DNA from 4 places in the Mesorhizobium sp. M0909 genome. Region 1 is predicted to be linked to each of the others. Evidence: predicted binding sites of a transcription regulator. Region 1 holds the regulator's gene; each other region holds the start of a gene.
What was found. The regulator LexA, encoded in region 1, represses DNA repair genes until DNA is damaged. The targets are predictions, from matches to a motif close to TGTTCNNNNTGTGTTCNG.

Region 1 (2,202 bases):
AGGCGCCCGAGCTGGTCGCCAAGTTCAAGCGGCATGTTGAACCAGCCGGCCGTGTTCCATGCGCGGATGAGATCATGCGACCATTCTTCGGTCGCGGCCTTGTACAGTTCATCGAAAGCGGCACGTGAAGCAGCTCCTAGCGAATTGCCGTCGAGATAGATCACTCCTTGCGGCAGCACAAAGCGGTCACGTATCGCGCCCAGCGGATCCGCGGCATCCATCGCCTTTACGGCCACGAGATCGGGAATTCCCGTCATGATTTGCCTGCTCCCCCAAAATCCAACGCAACGCCGGACACGCATCAACTGTTCTTCCATTACCGGGTAGCGCGTAGCAAGGCTCCACCGGCGAGAAGCAGCAGGCGGTGGAAACCGGGACTTAACCCCGAGGTTGGCGCTTTGAGTTCGTTTCGTTCACGGTGCATTGACCAAACCGCACATTCGATAGGGGTTCACTTCCGTGCCCTTTGCCGGCGGACGGCCGATGCCAATGCGCCCTTCCGGGACGCCAGAAGGGCGCAAACGAAAGCAGAATCAAGGCGATGAGGCTCGCGGCGGCGAAAATACGGTACGCCGGTAGGGGACGTCGTTTGTTTCCCGAGCCTTAACGTATTCATTAAACTTTAAACAGTTGCGGAACACAACTGGAACAGATAGTGTCTGTTCTGGGTTTGTTTTCTGATTCTGTTGGGGGTCGCTATGCTGACACGCAAACAACACGAACTGCTTATGTTCATCCACGAAAGGTTGAAGGAAAGCGGTATCCCACCTTCCTTCGACGAGATGAAGGAAGCGCTCGACCTGGCTTCCAAATCCGGAATCCACCGACTGATTACGGCGCTGGAGGAGCGCGGCTTCATTCGCCGTTTGCCCAACCGGGCCCGTGCGCTGGAGGTACTACGCCTGCCTGACTCGATCGCCCCCGGCCTCAATGCGGCACGCAAGTTCTCGCCGAGTGTCATCCAGGGCAGTCTTGGGCAAGGTGCCCCTCGGCAGGGCAAGCCGACATCGTCGCGCGTCCCTGCAGCCGGCAATGACGATGATGTCGTCGCCGCCGTTTCGATCCCGGTAATGGGCCGCATCGCCGCTGGTGTGCCGATCGATGCTATCCAGCACCAGACGCATTCGATTTCGGTGCCGCCGGATATGATCATGGGCGGCGAGCATTATGCGCTCGAGGTCAAAGGCGATTCGATGATCGAGGCTGGCATTTTCGACGGCGACACGGTGATCATCCGCAACGCCGATACGGCGAGCCCCGGTGAGATCGTGGTGGCCTTGGTCGACGAGGAGGAAGCGACGCTGAAGCGGTTCCGCCGCAAGGGCGCCTCGATCGCCCTGGAGGCCGCCAATCCGGCCTACGAGACGCGCATCTTCGGACCAGACAGGGTCAAGGTGCAGGGCAAGCTCGTTGGGCTGATCCGCCGCTACTGAGTTGCGCCCTTGGTGCCGGCTTTTGGATTGTCGGCCCTGCGGTATGGCGGCAGGCCGCGCGCCGCGCGTGAAAATTTCCGCTGCACGTGCCAGGGCCGGTATGATTTTTCGACGGCGAAGCGGATTTCGGCGCGTGTTGCCGCTTGTGGATCGAAATAGACGGCCGCACTTCCCGCGCGCGCCAGTTGCCGTTTGGTGACGACGAGGACCAGCCGGTCGTAGTAGCAGGGATTATGGGCGGTGGCGTCGTCGATGACGATCAAGCTGGCGAAGGCGCAGGCTGGCCGTGCGGTATCGCGGTCCTTGGCTTGCGCAATGATCGCGCCGGATGGATGCCTGGCGAGGCAGAGACCGTCCGTGCAAATGAACGGCATGCCCGGCGGTAGGTCGGCCGGATCGGCAATGTCGAATTGCGGATCGTTCTTTCCAGGTGTTTCCGGCGCGACGATAGCCTCTGATGTGAGCGCGCGTTTCCAGTTGTCGATGGTGAACTCATTCGGGCGTGCCCGGTTGACCGCGAGCTCACCGCTGCCGATCGGCAGCGCGACCAGCCGTGCGTCCTCCGAGATCAATACGTCGGGTACGCGCGTCTGCGTTGTCGTTAGCAAGCCAGCGAGCGCAAAAGGAATTGCCGCGAGCCGCAACCAGGTCGTCGCCATGCTGGCAATGACGAGGGCGATCGTCACCAAAAGGACAGATCTCAGCGAAATCAGTCCGACCGCATCGATCGGCGAGCGCTCGGAGATCCACCCGGACAGGGCGATCATCG
Region 2 (2,202 bases), on a different contig from region 1:
TGCCTGGCGCGGCCAGATCGAAGGCGTTCGCGTCGCCCGGCAATGGCGCTCGCGCGGCGTCGGCAAGCTGATGGTCGAATGGGCGATTGAAACGTGCCGTTCGCGTAATTGCAGCTTCGTCCAACTCACCACGGACAAAGGTCGACGGGAGGCGCACGCTTTTTACGAGCGCCTCGGTTTCACCGCCAGTCATCTGGGCTACAAGATGGCGCTGTAGATCAGCATTTCATCGCATTCAGCGCCGACTGCTCATCTTCGCTACCCCACCCTGGATGGAGCATTGACAAGCCGGCCTATCGCCTTGCTCCATTCGCCCATGATTTACGACCGACCGTGGCTTGAAAAAGCCTTTCGCGCAAAGCCCCGGCAGAAGTTTCTGTTCTTCTGGGGCCATCAGCCGTCCAAGGACGGCCGCATAACCGCGTCGTGCTTCAGCCAGTGGTGGCATGCGCCCTTTACCATCGATGGCCTGAGCTATCCGACTGCCGAACACTGGATGATGGCCGAGAAGGCTCGCCTGTTCGGTGATGCTCAGACGGCAACGCAAATCCTCAGGGCGACGAGCCCCAAGCAGGCAAAGCAGCTTGGCCGTCAGGTGAGCGGCTTCGATGGCACCAAATGGGATGCCGACAAATATCGCATCGTCTGCGAAGGGAGCTTTCAGAAGTTCCGACAGAATGCGGTGCTGCGCGATTATCTGCTGTCGACGCATGACAAGGTGCTGGCCGAGGCCAGCCCTGTCGACCGGGTGTGGGGCATTGGTCTTGCGGCGGATGACGAGAGGGCAGTGAACCCGCTGCTGTGGCGCGGCGAGAACCTGTTGGGATTCGCGCTGATGCAGGCCCGGGACCGGCTGCGCGGCTGAACATTGGCACCCGCTCGTCATCAGCGGCAGCTTCCGCTGCTTGACAATCCGCCGGCAATGTTCTCTTTATGTTCCTATCACACTTGAGACAATGCGGCGTTCGAGCCGCCGCGAGCGAACGGGCCGGATGGAAGCCAACATCCTCCACGCGGATCTGGATGCCTTCTATGCCTCGGTCGAACAATTGCTCGACCCGGCCTTGCGCGGCAAGCCGATTGCCGTCGGCGGCGGGGTAGTGCTTGCCGCATCCTATGAGGCCAAGGCGTTCGGCGTGCGCGGCGGCATGCCGGGACGGCGGGCGCGGGAACTCTGCCCGCAACTCATTTTCGTCGGCGGCCATTTCAAGGACTATCAGCGGCTGGGCGATGCGGCAATCAAGGTGCTCGGCGATTTCACGCCGGTGGTCGAGCGGATTTCGATCGACGAGGCCTTTGCCGACGTCGCCGGCTGCACCCATTTGTTCGGCTCGCCGGCCGAGATCGCCGGCAAGATACGCCGCCGCGTGCGGGCCGAGCTCGGCCTGCCGATCTCGGTCGGAGTGGCCCGCACCAAGCATCTGGCCAAGATCGCCTCACAAGTGGCCAAGCCCGACGGGCTCGTGGTGGTCGATCCGCGCCACGAGCTGGAATTCCTCCATGAGCTGCCGGTCGAGCTGATGTGGGGCGTCGGCCCGGTCACCAGGGAGCGGCTGGCCGGTATCGGCGTCAACACCATCGGCGAGTTGGCGAAGACCAACAGTGGCGCGCTGGAGCGCCTGCTCGGGCCGGCGGCGGGAGAGAAACTGAATGCGCTGGCGTGGAACCGCGATCCGCGCAAGCTTGAGACGCAGCGCCGGGCGCGCTCGGCCGGCGCGCAATCGGCGCTCGGCCGAAAACCGGCCGACGAGCAGGTCTTCGTCCCCGCTTTGCTGCATCTGGCCGACAGGGTCGCCACCAGGTTGCGTGCGAAATCCCGGCCCGGCCGCACGGTGACGGTTCGTGTCCGCTTTGCCGATTTGCGCTCGGTGACGCGCTCGGTCACGCTCGACCAGCCGATTTCGGCAACCGCCATGCTGGCCGAAATCGCCGAGGCGCTGGTGCGCAAGGTGCTCATCGACCATCCGCACGAAAAGACCATCTCGCTGCTGGCGATCGCCGTATCGCATCTGGAGCAGCATGCCGGGCTGCAACTGGAGCTGCCGCTCGGGCTCGACGACGACCGCCGCCGCCCCGGCACCCGGAAGGGCGCGGCGCGCTGGATCGCGGATCGCGCCATCGACAAGATCCGCGACCGCTTCGGCTGGGAGGCGGTCGGCTACGCCTCGGTCGCGCTCGGACTACAGCGGTCGGTTCCCGACG
Region 3 (2,202 bases), on a different contig from region 1:
ACTTCATGCCAGGTCCCGCGCCTCGGGCACGAGCGCCAGCGCCTCGACAAAGCTGGCACTGGTGAAGGCGGCGCTCTCGATGGCGAGCGCCGCGGCGGCGACGCCTTCACGCAACGCTTCGCGCAGCGTCAGGCCGCGCAGCAGGGTGGCGACCGTGGCGCCGGCCAGAGCGTCGCCGGCGCCGGTGGCATCGGTCCGCTTTTGCAGTGGCGGAGGCAGGACCGAAAAGGCGCCGGTTTGGTCGAAACCGAGCACCGGTCCGTCGCCGGCGGTCACCACGCCGCTCTTCAGGCCGGCGCGTCTCAGCCCGTCGACGACGCCTTGATCGTCAGCATCGATGTCAACGCCGGCGATCACGCCGGCCTCGTGCCGGTTCATGAAGGCCAACGCTAGAAGTCCGAGCACCGGCGTCAGCCGCGCCGCTCTGCTGGGCGAGACGGCAAGCGCAAACACCGGCTTGCCGGCGGCGAGTGCCGCCAGCCGCTCCAACGCGGAAGACGGCAGGTTGGCGTCGCACAGCACCGCGTTGGCCGAACCGATCGCTTCGCGCACCTTGGCGCGGCGGATTTGCTTGGGAAGCGCCAGCTCGTAGAGCACCATGTCGGCAAGGCCGGCGATCAGCCCGCCATCGCTATCGATCAGCATCGTATGGCTTGGCGTTGCCCGGTCGAGGAACACCGCCGACAGGTCGGCAATGCCGGCCTCGGTGACGGCGTGTAAAACCGTGTCGGCAAGGGCATCGCCGCCGCGCACCGAAAGCAGCGAGGCCGAGGCGCCGCGTCGCACCGCAAAGCGCAAGGCGTTGAAGACGGCGCCGCCAACATGCTCGCGCATCGTGCCGGGGTTCAAGGCGGCTGGCACGAAGGCGCCGGCAACCCGGCCGCGCCGCTCGATATAGGCGCCGCCCACGGCCAGGATCGTCGGGGAGTTCATCATGCCGGCAAAATGCCCTTTGCTGTTGCCCGGGAGGAGACTAGGTCGCTGGGCGGAACCCTGCAATCGCGGGTGCGATTCGGTTGGTGACGGCAGCGGCGCCGCATGCGAGGCGGGAGGCATTGGGAAGCAAATTTACGAAACAAAAATAGAACAAATATGGATATCCGTTATTTTTCAAATCCTTGCCGCTCATTGACAAATGAGAACAAACGAGGTACATTCTTTTAAGGATTGCGGGATTGTCCGGCCTCCATTGACGACCACGGGGTGATGTATCATGGCTCAGAATTCTTTGCGGCTTGTAGAGGACAAAGCGGTGGACAAATCAAAGGCTCTGGATGCGGCGCTGTCGCAAATCGAGCGTGCCTTCGGCAAAGGCTCGATCATGCGGCTCGGCGCAAACGAGCAGGTCGTCGAGATCGAAACAGTGCCGACCGGCTCGCTTGGGCTGGACATCGCGCTTGGCGTCGGTGGCCTGCCGCGCGGCCGCATCGTCGAGATCTACGGGCCGGAAAGCTCGGGCAAGACGACGCTGGCGCTGCACACGGTGGCCGAAGCCCAGAAGAAGGGCGGCATCTGCGCCTTCGTCGATGCCGAGCACGCGCTCGACCCGGTCTATGCCCGCAAGCTCGGCGTCGATCTCGAAAACCTGTTGATCTCGCAGCCCGATACCGGCGAGCAGGCGCTGGAGATCTGCGACACGCTGGTGCGCTCCGGCGCCATCGACGTGCTGGTGGTCGATTCGGTGGCGGCGCTGACGCCGCGGGCGGAAATCGAAGGCGAGATGGGCGATTCGCTGCCCGGCCTGCAGGCGCGCCTGATGAGCCAGGCACTGCGCAAGCTCACCGCCTCGATCTCGCGCTCCAACACCATGGTCATCTTCATCAACCAGATCCGCATGAAGATCGGCGTCATGTTCGGGTCGCCCGAGACGACGACCGGCGGCAATGCGCTGAAATTCTATGCTTCGGTTCGCCTCGACATCCGCCGCATCGGCTCGGTCAAGGATCGCGACGAGGTCGTCGGCAACCAGACCCGCGTCAAGGTGGTCAAGAACAAGCTGGCGCCGCCCTTCAAGGTGGTCGAGTTCGACATCATGTATGGTGAGGGCGTCTCCAAGACCGGCGAGCTGGTCGATCTCGGCGTCAAGGCCGGCGTGGTCGAAAAGTCGGGCGCCTGGTTCTCCTACAATTCGCAGCGTCTTGGCCAGGGCCGCGAAAACGCAAAGCTGTTCCTGCGCGATAATCCCGACACGGCGCGCGAGAT
Region 4 (2,202 bases), on a different contig from region 1:
TCTTTTCGGTGAACAGCGTCTTGCCGAAACGGCCCTCATTGTGGGCGATGAGGTGGGAGGCGGTGCCGAGGATGTGCGCGGTCGAGCGGTAGTTGCGCTCCAGCCTGATGATGGTGGCGCCAGGAAAATCCTTGTCGAAGCGCAGGATATTGTCGACCTCGGCGCCGCGCCAGCCATAGATCGACTGGTCGTCGTCGCCGACGCAGCAGATATTAACGGTGGCCGGGCGCGAGTTTCCCTCCCCCTTGAAGGGAGGGTGGCCGGGCAAAGCCCGGTCGGATGGGGTCCGAGCGGCAGTGCTCGACCCCGTGGCGGTGCCTTCTGCGGCAACCCCCTCCGCCCGCTTCGCGGGCACCTCCCCCTCAAGGGGGGAGGATTGTGGCCGCTGCGCCAGGAGGCGCAGCCACATGTATTGCGCGGTGTTGGTGTCCTGGTATTCGTCGACGAGGATATACTTGAAGCGCTTGTGGTATTCCTTCAGCACGTCCGGATTGGCGCGGAAGATGCGGATCGGGTGGCATAGGAGATCGCCGAAGTCGCAAGCGTTCAGCGTTTGCAGCCGTTCCTGATAGGCCTTGTAGAGCTCGCGGCCCTTGCCGTTGGCGAAGGCACGGGCATCGCCCTCGGGGATGTCGGCGGGACCGAGGCCCTTGTTCTTCCAGCCGTCGATCATCTGAGCGAACTGCTTGGCCGGCCAGCGCTTGTCGTCCAGCCCTTCGGCCTGGATGAGCTGCTTGATCAGGCGCACCACGTCGTCGGTGTCGAGAATGGTGAAGTCGGATTTGAGCCCGGCCAGCTCGGCGTGTCGGCGCAGCAGTTTGACGCCGATCGAGTGGAAGGTGCCGAGCCACGGCATGCCCTCGACATTGCCTTCGCCGATCAACAGGCCGATGCGCTGCTTCATCTCGCGCGCCGCCTTGTTGGTGAAGGTGACGGCGAGGATCTGCGAAGGGAAGGCTTTGCCGGTGGCAAGGATGTGGGCGATGCGGGTGGTGAGCACCCGCGTCTTGCCGGTGCCGGCGCCGGCCAGCACCAGCACCGGGCCTTCGGTGGTTTCCACCGCCAGCCGCTGCTCGGGGTTGAGGCCGTTGAGATAATCGGGCGCGTTGTTCTGGTTGCTGCGGGCAGCCATGGCGCGCGCGGCAATGCCCGACGGGGCCACAGGCCGCGCGTTCGGTTCGTCAAACAAGGGCATGTCTTCCGAAAAGCCGGACATCTCTCACCGAATGTAGTGATTCGGCAGCGAAAGGCCAGAAGCGTCTCCGTTTTGTTCTCTGTCCGGTCGGTAGGCTCACAATCTGAATGGGTCTGCTAACCAAAACGCCGGGCTTGCCGAGGGCCGGCGCCGTAAAACGCCGAGCTTGCTTGACAGGGGAGGCGGGCCGGAGAAAGTTGTGCTCGGGGCAGGAGCGCAATGCCGGGTTGCCCATGGACGCGTCGCGGAGCGCACCAGTCGAAGGAGCACCGTCTTGGCTGTGGTCATCACCTCCCTGATCCTTTTCCTCATCGGCCTGGCGCTTGGCGGCGGCGGTATCTGGCTCGTGACGCTGGGCGGCAGCTGGTATTACGTCATCGCCGGTCTAGCTTTCCTTGTCGCGGCCTGGCTGCTCTACAGGCGCAGATCCACCGCGCTGTGGCTCTACGCGGCGATCGTGCTCGGCACGCTCGCCTGGGCGGTCTGGGAGATCGGCTTCGACTGGTGGGAGCTCGGCCCGCGCGGCGGCATCATCGTGCTTGTCGCGCTATGGCTGCTGACGCCATGGGCGCGGCGCGGGCTTACCGGTCCCGACGGACGCGCACCGCTTATCCTCGCCGTGCTGGCATCGCTTGCCGTCGCCGGTTATTCGATGACGGTCGATCCAAAGGATATTACGGGTGAACTCAACACTGACAAGGTGACGCCGACGGCCGATCTCGGCGGCAATGTGCCGCCCGGCGAATGGCACTATTACGGCCGTACACCCTATGGCCAGCGCTATTCGCCGCTCGACCAGATCACCCCGGAAAACGTCGCCAATCTGCAGCCGGCCTGGACCTATCAAACCGGCGACGTGAAAGGGCCCGACGACATCGGCGAGACGACTTATCAGGTGACGCCGCTGAAGATTGCCGACACGCTCTACATCTGCACACCGCATAACTTCGCCATCGCCATCGATGCCGCGAGCGGCAAGGAGAAATGGCGCTTCGATCCCCAGGTCA

Region 2: the regulator LexA is predicted to act here: its motif matches at 924-941, upstream of dinB (DNA polymerase IV).
Region 3: the regulator LexA is predicted to act here: its motif matches at 1,072-1,089, upstream of recA (recombinase RecA).
Region 4: the regulator LexA is predicted to act here: its motif matches at 1,258-1,275, upstream of NKH83_RS27530 (ATP-dependent helicase).

What each region holds. Positions count from the first base shown of each region.
Region 1 covers NZ_JAMYOA010000012.1:5,717-7,918, reverse strand. Annotated here, with positions in the region: gene kynU (kynureninase) at 1-257, opposite strand, end outside; gene lexA (transcriptional repressor LexA) at 699-1,433, shown strand; gene NKH83_RS19025 (ComEC/Rec2 family competence protein) at 1,427-2,202, opposite strand, start outside.
Region 2 covers NZ_JAMYOA010000005.1:18,476-20,677, forward strand. Annotated here, with positions in the region: gene NKH83_RS08845 (GNAT family N-acetyltransferase) at 1-217, shown strand, start outside; gene ybiA (riboflavin biosynthesis intermediates N-glycosidase) at 317-865, shown strand; gene dinB (DNA polymerase IV) at 993-2,202, shown strand, end outside.
Region 3 covers NZ_JAMYOA010000010.1:52,355-54,556, reverse strand. Annotated here, with positions in the region: gene NKH83_RS17225 (PfkB family carbohydrate kinase) at 4-936, opposite strand; gene recA (recombinase RecA) at 1,214-2,202, shown strand, end outside.
Region 4 covers NZ_JAMYOA010000025.1:9,612-11,813, forward strand. Annotated here, with positions in the region: gene NKH83_RS27530 (ATP-dependent helicase) at 1-1,216, opposite strand, end outside; gene NKH83_RS27535 (glucose/quinate/shikimate family membrane-bound PQQ-dependent dehydrogenase) at 1,470-2,202, shown strand, end outside.